4 regions of the Sphingobacterium hotanense genome follow, and region 1 is predicted to be linked to each of the others. Evidence: riboswitches for the same ligand, from Rfam matches in the RefSeq annotation. Region 1 holds a riboswitch; each other region holds the start of a gene.

Evidence for each region. A riboswitch is a leader RNA that binds a small molecule or an ion and turns the genes downstream of it on or off. The one in region 1 is predicted to bind S-adenosylmethionine.
Region 2: another riboswitch for S-adenosylmethionine. It lies ahead of metE (5-methyltetrahydropteroyltriglutamate--homocysteine S-methyltransferase); the one in region 1 lies ahead of DSM08_RS02780 (methylenetetrahydrofolate reductase).
Region 3: another riboswitch for S-adenosylmethionine. It lies ahead of DSM08_RS07670 (5-oxoprolinase); the one in region 1 lies ahead of DSM08_RS02780 (methylenetetrahydrofolate reductase).
Region 4: another riboswitch for S-adenosylmethionine. It lies ahead of DSM08_RS13180 (O-acetylhomoserine aminocarboxypropyltransferase/cysteine synthase family protein); the one in region 1 lies ahead of DSM08_RS02780 (methylenetetrahydrofolate reductase).

What each region holds. Positions count from the first base shown of each region.
Region 1 covers NZ_CP030848.1:686,503-689,649, forward strand. Annotated here, with positions in the region: gene DSM08_RS02770 (SusC/RagA family TonB-linked outer membrane protein) at 1-351, opposite strand, end outside; gene rimM (ribosome maturation factor RimM) at 709-1,236, shown strand; SAM riboswitch class I at 1,316-1,414, shown strand; gene DSM08_RS02780 (methylenetetrahydrofolate reductase) at 1,460-2,416, shown strand; gene DSM08_RS02785 (glycosyltransferase family 117 protein) at 2,687-3,147, shown strand, end outside.
Region 2 covers NZ_CP030848.1:805,625-808,771, forward strand. Annotated here, with positions in the region: gene ahcY (adenosylhomocysteinase) at 1-539, shown strand, start outside; SAM riboswitch class I at 1,106-1,206, shown strand; gene metE (5-methyltetrahydropteroyltriglutamate--homocysteine S-methyltransferase) at 1,277-3,147, shown strand, end outside.
Region 3 covers NZ_CP030848.1:1,872,544-1,875,690, forward strand. Annotated here, with positions in the region: gene DSM08_RS07665 (transposase) at 1-366, opposite strand, end outside; gene DSM08_RS07670 (5-oxoprolinase) at 822-1,079, opposite strand; SAM-I-IV-variant riboswitch at 1,137-1,230, opposite strand; gene rpoN (RNA polymerase factor sigma-54) at 1,801-3,147, opposite strand, start outside.
Region 4 covers NZ_CP030848.1:3,117,581-3,120,727, reverse strand. Annotated here, with positions in the region: gene DSM08_RS13185 (homoserine dehydrogenase) at 1-458, opposite strand, end outside; gene DSM08_RS13180 (O-acetylhomoserine aminocarboxypropyltransferase/cysteine synthase family protein) at 522-1,829, opposite strand; SAM riboswitch class I at 2,065-2,178, opposite strand; gene DSM08_RS13175 (hypothetical protein) at 2,357-2,791, opposite strand; gene dapA (4-hydroxy-tetrahydrodipicolinate synthase) at 2,904-3,147, opposite strand, start outside.

The DNA of each region.
Region 1 (3,147 bases):
GATATTCATGTTATTCGATTCGATTTTACGTTCTACTTTTTCATAGCCTACAGCGGAGATAATTAAGGTTTGGCCCACTTTAGCATTGATGGAGAAGGCTCCATTTTCATCTGTTGAAGAGATGATTTTTGGATCTTCTTTCACGCTGATGGTAACAGCGGCTAATGGTCCTGTAGCACCTTTAATAGTACCACTAACTACTTCTTGAAAAGCAAGGGCATGAATAGAACTGGATTCTTTTAGGTTAGATGCTAACACAGCATCTGGGGTAAGTAGGGCTAATGTCAGTACCGATGTAATTGGGTAAAACGTACTGGCAAGAAATGCCCTGGATAATCTTTTTTTGCACATAAGCGTCTTGTTTAATAAAAGTAGATCTTGGCTACACAATTTAGTATTGTTGCGGCAATATTAACTTTTTGTAAATAGAATGCTATATCATTTTTGAACTCAATCGTTTGCGTATTTTCATGCAAACGATTGCATATGCAACATCGTGTAAATGGCTTTTTCATGTAAATAGTAACATTTTTGATATCATTAAGTTGCTTCAACAACTATGTATCAATTAATTATATCCCTGTCATTTTGCCTGATTTTCATTGTTTTTTGATTTTCCTAATTGTTAAATTGGACGGTATTGCAGCGGCGTGCCTTAGGCGTTTTATTGTCCGATTATTTCTGTACTTTTGTATTTAAATTCATGCTATGACAATCGATCAAACATTCTATATAGGTTACATCAGTAAAACCCGCGGCTTGAAAGGGGAGGTGCAATTATTCTTTGAATTTGAGGACTATATGGATTTGGATTTTGATGTATTGTTTCTCGAGGTGAATAAGAAGTTAGTACCCTACTTCGTTGATACGTTGAAGATGCACAACAATAGTACGGCTTACGCTACTTTTGAGGACATCGATCATATTGATAAGGCCCAGCCTTTGATCAAGAAGAAAATGTATTTGCCGCTAGATCAGAAGCCTGAGCGCGATCCCGATGATTTCCGTTACACGGATTTAGTAGGTTACATGGCAATTGAAGAGGAAGAAGGTGAGCTTGGGGAGATTACACAGGTACAAGAGATGCCGCAGCAGTTCATCGCTACGGTCGATATGGATGGCACGGAAGTGATGTTCCCATTGAACGAAAACTTCATTGTAGGCATAGATCCTGAGGAACAGGTTGTTGTACTTCGTCTTCCTGAGGGATTGATCGATATGTATTTCGAGCAGTAGAACGGCGTTTTCGATATTTTTCCATTTTATTTTCTGGTTTTCATTTTGAGTTCTTGCTTCTATTAGCGATATTAGCCCTCGCTTATAGAGAAAGGCAGAGGGACTAGACCCGCTGAAGCCTTAGCAACCTGTCCCTTGACAAGGTGCTAAATTCTACCCCGATAGGGAAAGATAAGCTGAAACTCAGGTATCGCTGTGTTTTCTCTAAGCCTAAAGGAATTTTATGAAAATCGTAGACCACATTAAGAACGCACAGGGTAAGACCCTATATTCATTTGAGTTATTGCCACCGGCAAAAGGACAGGGAATTCAGAGTATTTTCAAGACCATGGATGAGCTTATGGAGTTCAATCCGCCTTTCATCGATGTTACTTACCATCGCGAGGATTACCTGTATAAACAGCATTCCAGTGGTCTATTAGAGCGTGTTGCCTATCGTAAGCGTCCGGGCACTGTTGCTATCTGTGCTGCGATTATGAGTAAGTATAAGGTGGATGCGGTTCCGCATTTGATCTGTGGCGGTTTTACGAAAGAGGAGACCGAGAATGCCTTGATCGATTTAAACTTTTTGGGTATCGATAATGTGTTGGTACTACGCGGAGACGCGAGAAAAGGTGATTCGGACTTTATACCGACGGTTGGTGGTCATGCCTATGCGACGGATCTTCTGGAGCAGGTCGTTGATATGAACAATGGTCGTTATCTGCATGAGGATATCGAGAGCTCGGCAAAGACCGACTTCTGTATCGGAGTGGCGGGCTATCCGGAGAAGCACTTCGAGGCACCAAACTTTAATACAGACTTTAAATGGTTGAAGAAGAAGGTGGAAATGGGTGCGGAGTTTATTGTTACGCAAATGTTCTTCAACGTGGAGAAGTACAAGGAATTTGTGACGAAATGTCGTGAGCATGGTATCCATGTTCCGATTATTCCGGGTTTGAAACCCCTGACAACGAAGAATCAGTTGATTACGCTTCCTCGAATCTTTCACTTGGATATCCCTGAGGAATTGAGCGATGCTGTGGATGCATGTAAGACTAATGCGGATGTGCGCCAGGTAGGCGAGGAGTGGTTAGTGCAACAGTGTAAAGAACTGATTGAGTTTGGCGCGCCGGTACTACATTTCTATACAATGAGTAATCCGGGACCGACGAAGAAGATTGTAGAAAAATTAGTTTAGATATTAGAGTTAGATAATAGATTTTAGACATTAGATATTAGAGCGTGGAGCCGATGATTTAGATTTCGGTTTTGTGCTATAAGATACAGGAGCCAAGACGAGAGTCTTGGTTTTTTGATTTTGGTGTTTTTGGGGAACTCTGATTGATTGTTTTTAATATTTTATTGGGCGAGTGGTTTGGGGGGCTTAATTTCTGTTAAAATTTGTTAAGCGAAGCGCAGTTTCTGGTTTTCAGTTTATCTTTATTCGGAATTACTAACCTATACTCTTATGAGCTATCAAAAACTGAATAACCTTCTCGGCTGGAGCTGTGGAATCTTGGCAACAATAGTTTATGTAATGAGCGTTGAAAAGTCAAGTAGCTGGTGGGATACGGGCGAATTTATTGCTTCGGCACATAAGTTAGAGGTTGTTCATCAACCTGGGGCACCCTTGTTTCTGATGATACAGAATGTGTTTTCAAATTTTGCAATGGGCGATGTCAGTAAGGCGGCATATTGGATGAATATCGGTTCAGCAATTTGCAGCGGTTTGACGATTGTATTTCTATTTTGGACAATCAGTGCTATTGCGAAGAAACTGGTTCTGAGCGATGGGGAATGGACCTCGGTAAAGTTGTATCAGGTTTTTGGAGCCGCGATTGTGGGTTCGTTGGCTTATAGTTTTACGGATTCTTTCTGGTACTCGGCAGTGGAGTCGGAGGTTTATTCGATGTCGTCACTATGTACTGC
Region 2 (3,147 bases), 120 kb from region 1:
TGGAAGGCTACGAAGTGAAGAAAATGGCTGATGCGATTGTTGAAGCAAACATCGTAGTAACCACAACAGGTAATAAGGATATCGTTCGTCCGGAACACTTCAAAGCAATGAAAGATAAAACTGTAGTTTGTAATATCGGACACTTCGATAATGAAATCGATGTTGCCTGGTTAAATGACAACTACGGATCTACTAAAGTGGAAATCAAACCGCAAGTTGATAAATATACAATCGACGGTAAGGATATTATCTTATTAGCCGAAGGCCGTTTAGTAAACTTAGGATGTGCAACTGGTCACCCTTCTTTCGTAATGTCAAACTCGTTCACTAACCAAACTTTAGCGCAATTAGAGTTGTGGACAAACACAGATCAATACGAAAAGCAAGTGTACACACTTCCTAAACACTTAGATGAGAAAGTTGCTCGTTTACACTTAGCACATATCGGTGTAGAGTTAGAAGAACTAACACAAGAACAAGCAGAATATATCGGTGTTACGGTAGAAGGCCCTTACAAGCCGGAAGCGTATCGTTATTAGATATTAGATATTAGACATCAGATATTAGATGTAAGATTTAAGAACCTGCAGCAATGCAGGTTTTTTTGTGGTTTGTTTTGAAGAAAGGAAGGATTTTAGAATTGGGATTTTGTCTTTGAAATAGGAAAGGAAGGGAATTTTGTTTTGAACAGGGAAAGGAAGGATAAAAGGGTGAGCAGGATCGTGTATTACGTTTGATAGTGGATGAATTATATTTTTTATAGGAGACGTTTAGTGAAACGTCTTCTGAAACGCACGATTATGATCTGAATCCCATCATTCTCCACTATACCTGATCCTGTCAATCCTTGAATCCTTCCTTTCCTGGTTCAGAAATAGTATTTAGTAGTTAGTACTTAGTATAAAGAACTATGGTGGGCAATTTGTCCCTCACTTTTACCGCATGCCAAATATCCTGCTCATCCTTGCATCCTTCCTTTCCTTTCTTCAAGGCAAATTCCAATATCTAACATCTAAAATCAATTTCCGCCATAGGTCTAACTACTAACTACTAAATACTAACTACTTTTTTTGTTTTATTCAATTCTTCTCCATATCTTAGCCGTCGCTTATAGAGAAAGGCAGAGGGAATAGACCCGATGAAGCCTTAGCAACCTGTCTCTTGACAAGGTGCTAAATTCTACCTTTGAAAAAGGAATGATAAGCCAAGTTCACTAGTCCTAAGTGGCCTTCTCTAGCAAAGTAAAATAGTAGATTAAAAATTTATTCAATACTGTATGTTATTAACGAACAACTTAGGATACCCACGTGTGGGTGCATTCCGCGAGCTAAAGAAAGCTAACGAAGCTTACTGGGCGAAGAAAATTAGCGCGGAAGAATTATTGCAAGCTGGACTGAAAATCCGTGAAGGCAACTGGAAGACTCAACAAGAAGCGGGTATCGATTTGATCCCATCGAATGACTTCTCATTTTACGATCAAGTATTGGACTTATCTTTAACTGTAGGTGCAATCCCTGCTCGTTACAATTCATTATTAAATAAAATCGATCGCCAATATAACTTAGACTTATATTTTGCGATGGCTCGTGGTTTCCAAGAGGGTGGCGTAGATGTTACTGCTATGGAAATGACAAAATGGTTCGACACGAACTACCACTATATCGTTCCTGAGTTTGTAAAAAACCAAGAATTCAAATTAACTTCTGAAAAATTCTTAAGCGAATATAACGAAGCTAAACAATTGGGTATTGAGACTAAACCAGTTATCATTGGCCCAATCTCTTACTTATTATTAGGTAAGGAAAAAGAATCAGGATTTAACCGTATCGACCTTATCGATAACTTACTTCCTGTATACGAAGAAATCTTATCAAAGTTAGCGGAAGCTGGTGCTCAATACGTTCAAATCGACGAACCTTTCTTAGCGCTTGATATTGATGATGCTACTCGCGCATTGTACGGTAAAGTTTTTGAAAAACTTGCTGCTGCTGCGAAAGGCGTTAAATTAATCGTTGCTACATATTTCGAAGCTCTACGCGACAACGAAGACACAGCAGTTAGTCTTCCGGTATACGCGTTACACCTAGACTTAGTTCGTGGTGAAAAACAGCTTGACACTATATTATCAAAAGTTCCAGCTTCATTGACTTTATCTTTAGGTATTGTCGAAGGAAGAAATATCTGGAAAAATGATTACGAAAACTCTTTAGTAAAAATCAAACAAGCAGTTGATGCTTTAGGTAAAGACCGCGTATGGGTTGCTCCTTCATCGTCATTATTGCACGTTCCATTTGATTTAGATAACGAAAATAACGAAGAGTCGCTTCCTAAAGAAGTTAAAAACTGGTTAGCATTTGCTAAACAAAAATTAGCGGAAGTTAAGGACTTAGCGGTATTAGCAGAAGGTGAAGTTGATGCTGCGACTCAAGAACGTTTCGAAGCTAACAAAGCTGCTGCAGAAAGCCGTCGTACTTCTCCATTGATCCACAAGCCAGAGGTTAAAGAACGCGTTAGCAACATTACTGATGATGATGCAAAACGTACTTCTCCTTTTGACGCACGTAAAGCTGCTCAACAAGCTAAATTTAACTTGCCAGGATTCGCAACTACAACAATCGGTTCATTCCCACAAACGAAAGATGTTCGTAAATGGAGAGCTGATTTGAAAAAAGGAGCAATCTCACAAGAGCAATACGACAAAGAAATCGCTGAAGAAACTGAAAGAACAATCCGTTTACAGGAAGAATTAGATATCGATGTATTAGTACACGGTGAATTCGAGCGTAACGACATGGTTGAGTACTTCGGTGAGCAATTAGCAGGATATGCATTTACTCAAAACGGATGGGTTCAATCCTACGGTTCTCGTTGCGTTAAACCTCCGGTAATTTATGGTGATGTATACCGTCCTGAAGACATGACTGTACGTTGGTCAGCTTATGCACAATCGTTGACTAACCGTCCAGTGAAAGGGATGTTGACAGGTCCTGTTACGATCTTACAATGGTCTTTCGTGCGTAATGATCAACCTCGTTCAACAACGACATATCAAATCGCTTTAGCTATTCTTGACGAAGTTCAGGCATTAGAAAAAGCAGGTATCAAAATTATTCAAATTGATGAGCCAGCTATTCGCGAAGGTCTACC
Region 3 (3,147 bases), 1.2 Mb from region 1:
CATAGAGTCCAGTAGGGAAAATTCTCTGGAGCACTCTTCTGGAGCAAAGTCCTCTACAACTGACTGACAGAGAGATCTCAAAACATCAAAAAGGCGGTTGATACGGGTGTTGAATGCTACGTACGAAGTTAGCTTGGGAAACCAATCCATCAGATAATCCGAGGCGAATTTATGAATCTGCTTGATCCTTAGCCGCTGTTCCTCGTGCACACTGAATAAATAGATGGTCAAAACCTCCTGATCAGTAAAGTCAGGTTTGTTATTGTTTGAAAATCGCTGACAGTAATATTGCAGTTCACTGTCATATTTATCACACACATACTGGTATAATTTTATTAATTTTAGAGCCTTGGCCTGATTGATCATGTTGTTTAATAATGCGTAAGGAACATTATAAGTATACTGATAATCAGGCTTTTATGCAAGTTTTCACCCCTCTTTTTAAGAAGCTTTTTCCAATATATTTCAACCCTTAATTCGCATTAGTATTTAGTAGTTAGTATTTAGACCTATGGCGGAATTAGATGTAAGACATTAGATGTGAGATAGTAGCGTATTGGCTTCCGACGTAGAAAAGAAGAGAAAGTTTGTCTTGAACCAGGAAAGGAAGGATAAAAAGATATACAGGATCCTGTATATCTTTTTATCCTTCCTTTCCTGGTTCAGACTAAACACTAGATATCAGACAATAGAGCTTAGATTCGATCCTGTTAATTCTTAAATCCTTCCCTTCCTAGTTCATAGACTAGTCTAATGCCTAATTTCCTACATCTAATTCCGCCCCAGGTCTAAATACTAACTACTAAATACTAACTACTATCCTAAATAGCAATAACTCTATTGGCTTCCAAACGCACTGCTACTCGCTGAATCAATGTTATTCCATCTTCTTTCGAGATAATCTCGGAAAGATCGATTCCTCTTTTCGATAATGCCGATAATAGGGCAGAGCGGAAAACAGATTTACTTTTGCCCCAATTTGATTTGACGATATCGTTGTTGAGAATGACAAGTTCTTGAGTAGAGTAGTTGTTAAATTGTTCTACAAGGTGCTGTTGTAAAGGTTTTGTGTTTGACATACAATTAAGAATTAAAAGGGTTTAACCATAATTGCATTCAGAAAGGGTTAAATAAAGCAACTGCGTTTATTTTGGTATGATACCCGTATTGTTTTACCACCGCGGTGTCTTCACTCGGTTGGTATTGCTATCGCAATTCTGAATACTCTACAAATTTAGTAGATATTATTTTAGAAATCCAAATTTTTGTGAAAAATTATTTTTAGAGTCCTCTAAAGCAGTTCTTAAGTGGTTAAATAGGAGGAGTAAGGACAAGTAGCAATATGCTACTAATCAAAAGCTTTTTATAACCATATCATAACCCTTTCCGAGCGGTCTTGATTGGGTTAATAAAGGGTTTTGAAAGGGCTTTGAATTGGGTCTGAGCCAAAGGAGGGGTGAGCTGGTGTTGTTGTCTTTGTTGACAATGTTGTCTTGAACCAGGAAAAAAATGATAAAAGGATGGACAGGATAGGGGCTGATGTCGTGTTTGTTGGAAATGTTGTCTTGAACCAGGAAAAAAAGGATGTAAGGATGGCCAGGATCCTGCGAATCTTTGTATCCTTCCTTGCCTGGTTCAGAACTAACTCACCTTCCTTCTTCTAATCCAAGACAAACTTTCCTTCCCTTCAAATCAATTGAAGAAAATATCTCCTATCTCTTCAAAAACAAAAGATCAAAAAGAAAGGCGCCTTATCGGCGCCTTGCTCTAATATCTAATGTCTAAAATCTAATATCTATCTTACAATTCCTTCCTCAACCTTGCTACCGGGATATTCATTGCTTCGCGGTATTTCGCGACTGTTCTACGAGCGATGGAATATCCTTTTTCTTTCAAGATTTCGGTAAGTTTCTCGTCGGCAAGCGGTTTTCTTTTGTCTTCGTTGGCAATGCACTCTTCAAGGATTTTCTTCACTTCCTTGTTCGATACTTCCTCGCCAGACTCTGTTTGGATAGCCTCGGAGAAGAAAGATTTAAGAAGGAAGGTTCCGAATTCTGTTTGTACGTATTTGGAGTTTGCAACGCGGGATACAGTTGAAATATCCATTTCAATGCGGTCTGCTATGTCTTTCAGAATCATAGGCTTAAGCATACGGTCGTCTCCAGTTAAGAAATACTCATATTGATATTCCATGATGGCGTTCATGGTTTTTAGGAGTGTCTGCTGCCGTTGTTTGATAGCGTCGATAAACCATTTTGCGGAGTCGAGTTTTTGTTTTACAAACTGTACCGCTTCGCGCATCTTCTTATCGTTCTTTTCCGCTTTCTCATAATGTTCAAACATTTCCTGATAAGAGCGGGATACACGCAGCTCGGGTGCATTTCTGCCATTAAGTGTCAGGTGCAGCACACCATCATTATTGCTGATATGGAAGTCGGGGATAATGTGAAGCTGTTTTCCTGCTGCAGCTCCTGAATCACCTGGTTTTGGGTTTAGTTTAAGGATTTCATTGACGATATCTCGAAGCTCTTCGGAGTTGACACCCAATTGTTTTTCGATTTTATCGTAATGCTTCTTTGTAAACTCTTCGAGGTAGTTTTCAACCACCTGCATAGCCTTTTGGATAATCGGGTTCTCTTGATCCTTTTTGCGCAATTGTATCGCTAGACACTCTTGTAAGCTTCGTGCTCCAATACCCGCAGGGTCAAATTCCTGAATAATGCGCAACATTTCTTCCACATCCTTCTCTTCAACGATAACGTTCTGCGAGAATGCTAAATCGTCAATTAATGAGGGGATGGGGCGACGCAAATATCCGTCGTCATCCAAACTGCCGATAATCTGTTGGCCGATTAAATAATCTTTATTGGAAAGAGCTAACAAATCAAGCTGATTTTGTAAGTTCTCGAAGAATGAATCTTGGATAGCGATGGGCATTTCCTTCTTGTTGTCATCATCATCCGAATCATAACCACCACCATAATCCTTATAATCATCTTCTTGGATATATTCATCTACAGAAAATTCATCTTCGTAGTTGCTTTCTTCTGCGTTAAAATCATCGTCAGGATCCTTGTCAGGATATTCCTCGACAGGCTCATTCATATTGGCCAAACTGCCGTCTTCTAGCGCAGGATTTTCTTCCAA
Region 4 (3,147 bases), 2.1 Mb from region 1:
GAGGATCCATTGAAAATTCCGCTCACCGAGTGCAACAACTCGTTATCATAATACTCTTCAAGATTACGGATGATCGGAATACTTCCGCAAACCGCACCTTCATATAATAGCGAAGTGCCATGCTGATGTTGAATTTCAACGAGCTCTTCTAAATGTGTAGCAATCATTTTCTTATTTGCTGACACGACGTTCTTGCCAGATGATAAGGCGCGCTTTGTGATCTCGAATGCAGCATCGGCATCGTCAATTAACTCAACAACGGTATTGATTTCCGGATCTTCTAATATAGCGTTTGCATCGGTAGTGAATAGTTCAGCAGGAAGGCTTCTTTTCTTATCGGGATTTTTGATAACAAATTTCTTAATCTCTAGATTTAAATCCTTCGTCTTGATAATATCGTACAATCCTTGGCCGACAACGCCGAACCCAAACATCCCGATAACAAGTTTTTTACTCATGGTATTCTTTTAGTGTTCTTTTTCGTTTTTGTAATCTTATTTGCAATCAATTGGTGCTTATACCTACTTGATTTTCTCAAAAGCTTGTTCTAGATCTGCTTTGATATCGTCGATATGCTCAATACCTACCGATAATCTTAGTTGTCCTGGAAGTACGCCAGCCTTAGCTTGGTCTTCAGCACTTAATTGCTGATGCGTTGTTGCAGCAGGGTGGATAATTAACGTCTTCGCATCCCCAACATTCGCTAGGTGGCTGATCAATTGCAAAGCATCGATGAAGTCATTTGCTTTCTCAACACCGCCTTTAACAGTGAATGATAAAACAGCACCGTAGCCATTCTTTAAATACTTCTGCGCATTTTGATGATATGGGTGATTTTTCAATCCGGGGTAGCTAACTTTTTCCACTTGTGGATGCGCATCCAACCATTGTGCAATCTCTAAGGTGTTATCAACATGACGCTGAACGCGTAATGACAAGGTTTCTAAGCCTTGTACCAATAAGAAAGAGTTGAATGGAGATAGGGCAGGGCCGAAGTCTCTCAAGCCTTCTACGCGCGCTCTAATTGCAAACTGTATGTTTCCAAAAGGACCATTCTCACCAAATACATCAGCGAAAACTAATCCATGATATCCTTCTGAAGGTTCTGAGAATTGTTTGAATTTGCCATTTCCCCAGTTATAGTTACCACCATCGATGATGACACCACCGATACTAGTACCATGTCCACCAATCCATTTTGTTGCAGATTCAACAACAACGTTCGCTCCATGCTCCAATGGTTTAAACAAATAACCTCCAGCACCGAATGTATTGTCCACGATTAATGGAAGGTCGTACTTCTTCGCAACAGCAGCAATGCGCTCAAAATCCGGGATGTTGTAGCTCGGATTTCCGATAGTCTCTACGTAGATAGCTTTTGTTTTATCATCAATCAAAGCTTCAATTTTATCAGCATCAGTATCTTCTGCAAAGCGGGCTTCGATGCCTAAACGTTTAAATGAAACTTTAAATTGATTGTATGTACCACCGTATAGGTTTGCACCCGATACAAAGTTGTCACCTGCCTCTAAGATATTCGTTAAAGCGATGAATTGTGCGGCTTGTCCCGAAGCAACAGCAACTGCTGCAACACCTCCCTCCAATGCAGCGATGCGCTTTTCAAACACATCCGTTGTCGGGTTCATAATACGGGTATAAATATTTCCGAATTGTTTTAATGCGAATAGATTAGCACCGTGCTCTGCATTTTCAAATACGTAAGACGATGTTTGGTAGATAGGCAATGCTCTAGAACCAGTAGTAGGGTCTACTTCTTGTCCTGCATGTACCTGTAATGTTTCAAATTTTAAGTTCTTAATATCAGCCATTGTTGTAATTTTTTAAAATGATAAATAATGAATTCTGTTCTTTAATCGCTAAGCTTTGGTCGTCATGTAGAGGTATGAGGATTCCTTATCCAAGGAATCTGGGAATACCGACGACTATCGCATTCGTGAACAGGTGTTCACGACGAAAAAGATAGTATAAGAAGAGTTGCTAGCAGGTTTGCCGCTAGAAAATCCAATAAAAGAATTTGTAAATGTTGAAGTCATAGTCTTTTGTCATTTATATGCTCCTCAGCTTAATTGCTTTGGACAGGAATTGGCACCTTTTCAATCGTTATTGAAGGTTGCCAGTGGGTCTTTGAGCCAGTCTCTCGCCACTTCTTTATAAATCAAGACCAATCGTTTTGAAGGGTTTTGATTAGGTGCCAATTGCTCGGCACTGCGCAAATATACATTGCTAAAATCAATTATGCAATGTTTTTTTAATAAACAAGCTTCTGAATTCGATAAGTATTGAAAATATCGAACTCAGAAGCTTGCAAAAATATCAATCTGATAATAGCCTCAGCTTAATAAGAACCAGGTTTTAAATCGCGCATTTGGATAATCTGGTCGACGATGTAGACCGTGTTTCCACGCCATGGCAATACACCACGGTATTCCTTGTAGTGAAGATCGAATACTTTTCCGCTGTTCACTTCCAGAATACGATAGATAGAATCGTTCTCCACAGAAAACTCAAACTGATTGCTCGTTAATCCTGTACCGGTTTTAGTTGCGCCAAAGCCTTCTTGAATCAGTTTTCCTTCATAGGTCTTAAATATATTACCTTTCTTAACAGCATAGTTCAAGACGCCGGATTTTACGCCCTCGCCAAAAACATTGTAATAATTCCAATAGACCCAACCTGCAACGATTAGGACAACAATTAATAGCGTCCAGCTGATAAACTTGCCGATCATTGATCCACCTTTCTTAGGCTGTTGGTTTGTTGTGGTTTCCATGTTCTTATATTTATTTGTCTGCAATCCGCAAAAAAGATACCTAAAATAAAAACTTTACGCGAAAAGAAATCCATTAGTAGCTGTATCTCCGCAAATTATTTAGAAACAAATACTAAGAAAGTTTTTTGATTTCCTGAGCTATGCCTTCCTGCGTCTGCTTACCAACCGGAACGAGTGGCAAACGAACCGTGTCTTCACCAAATCCTTTTTGCTTCAGGATGTATTTAACCCCTGCTGGATTACCTTCGATAAAACATAGGTCGGTAATGCGAAGAAGGTCTGAATGTATAATTCTCGCTTGCTCAAAATTACCTTCTAAACATAGGTGTGCTAACGCTGATACCTTGTTTGGATAA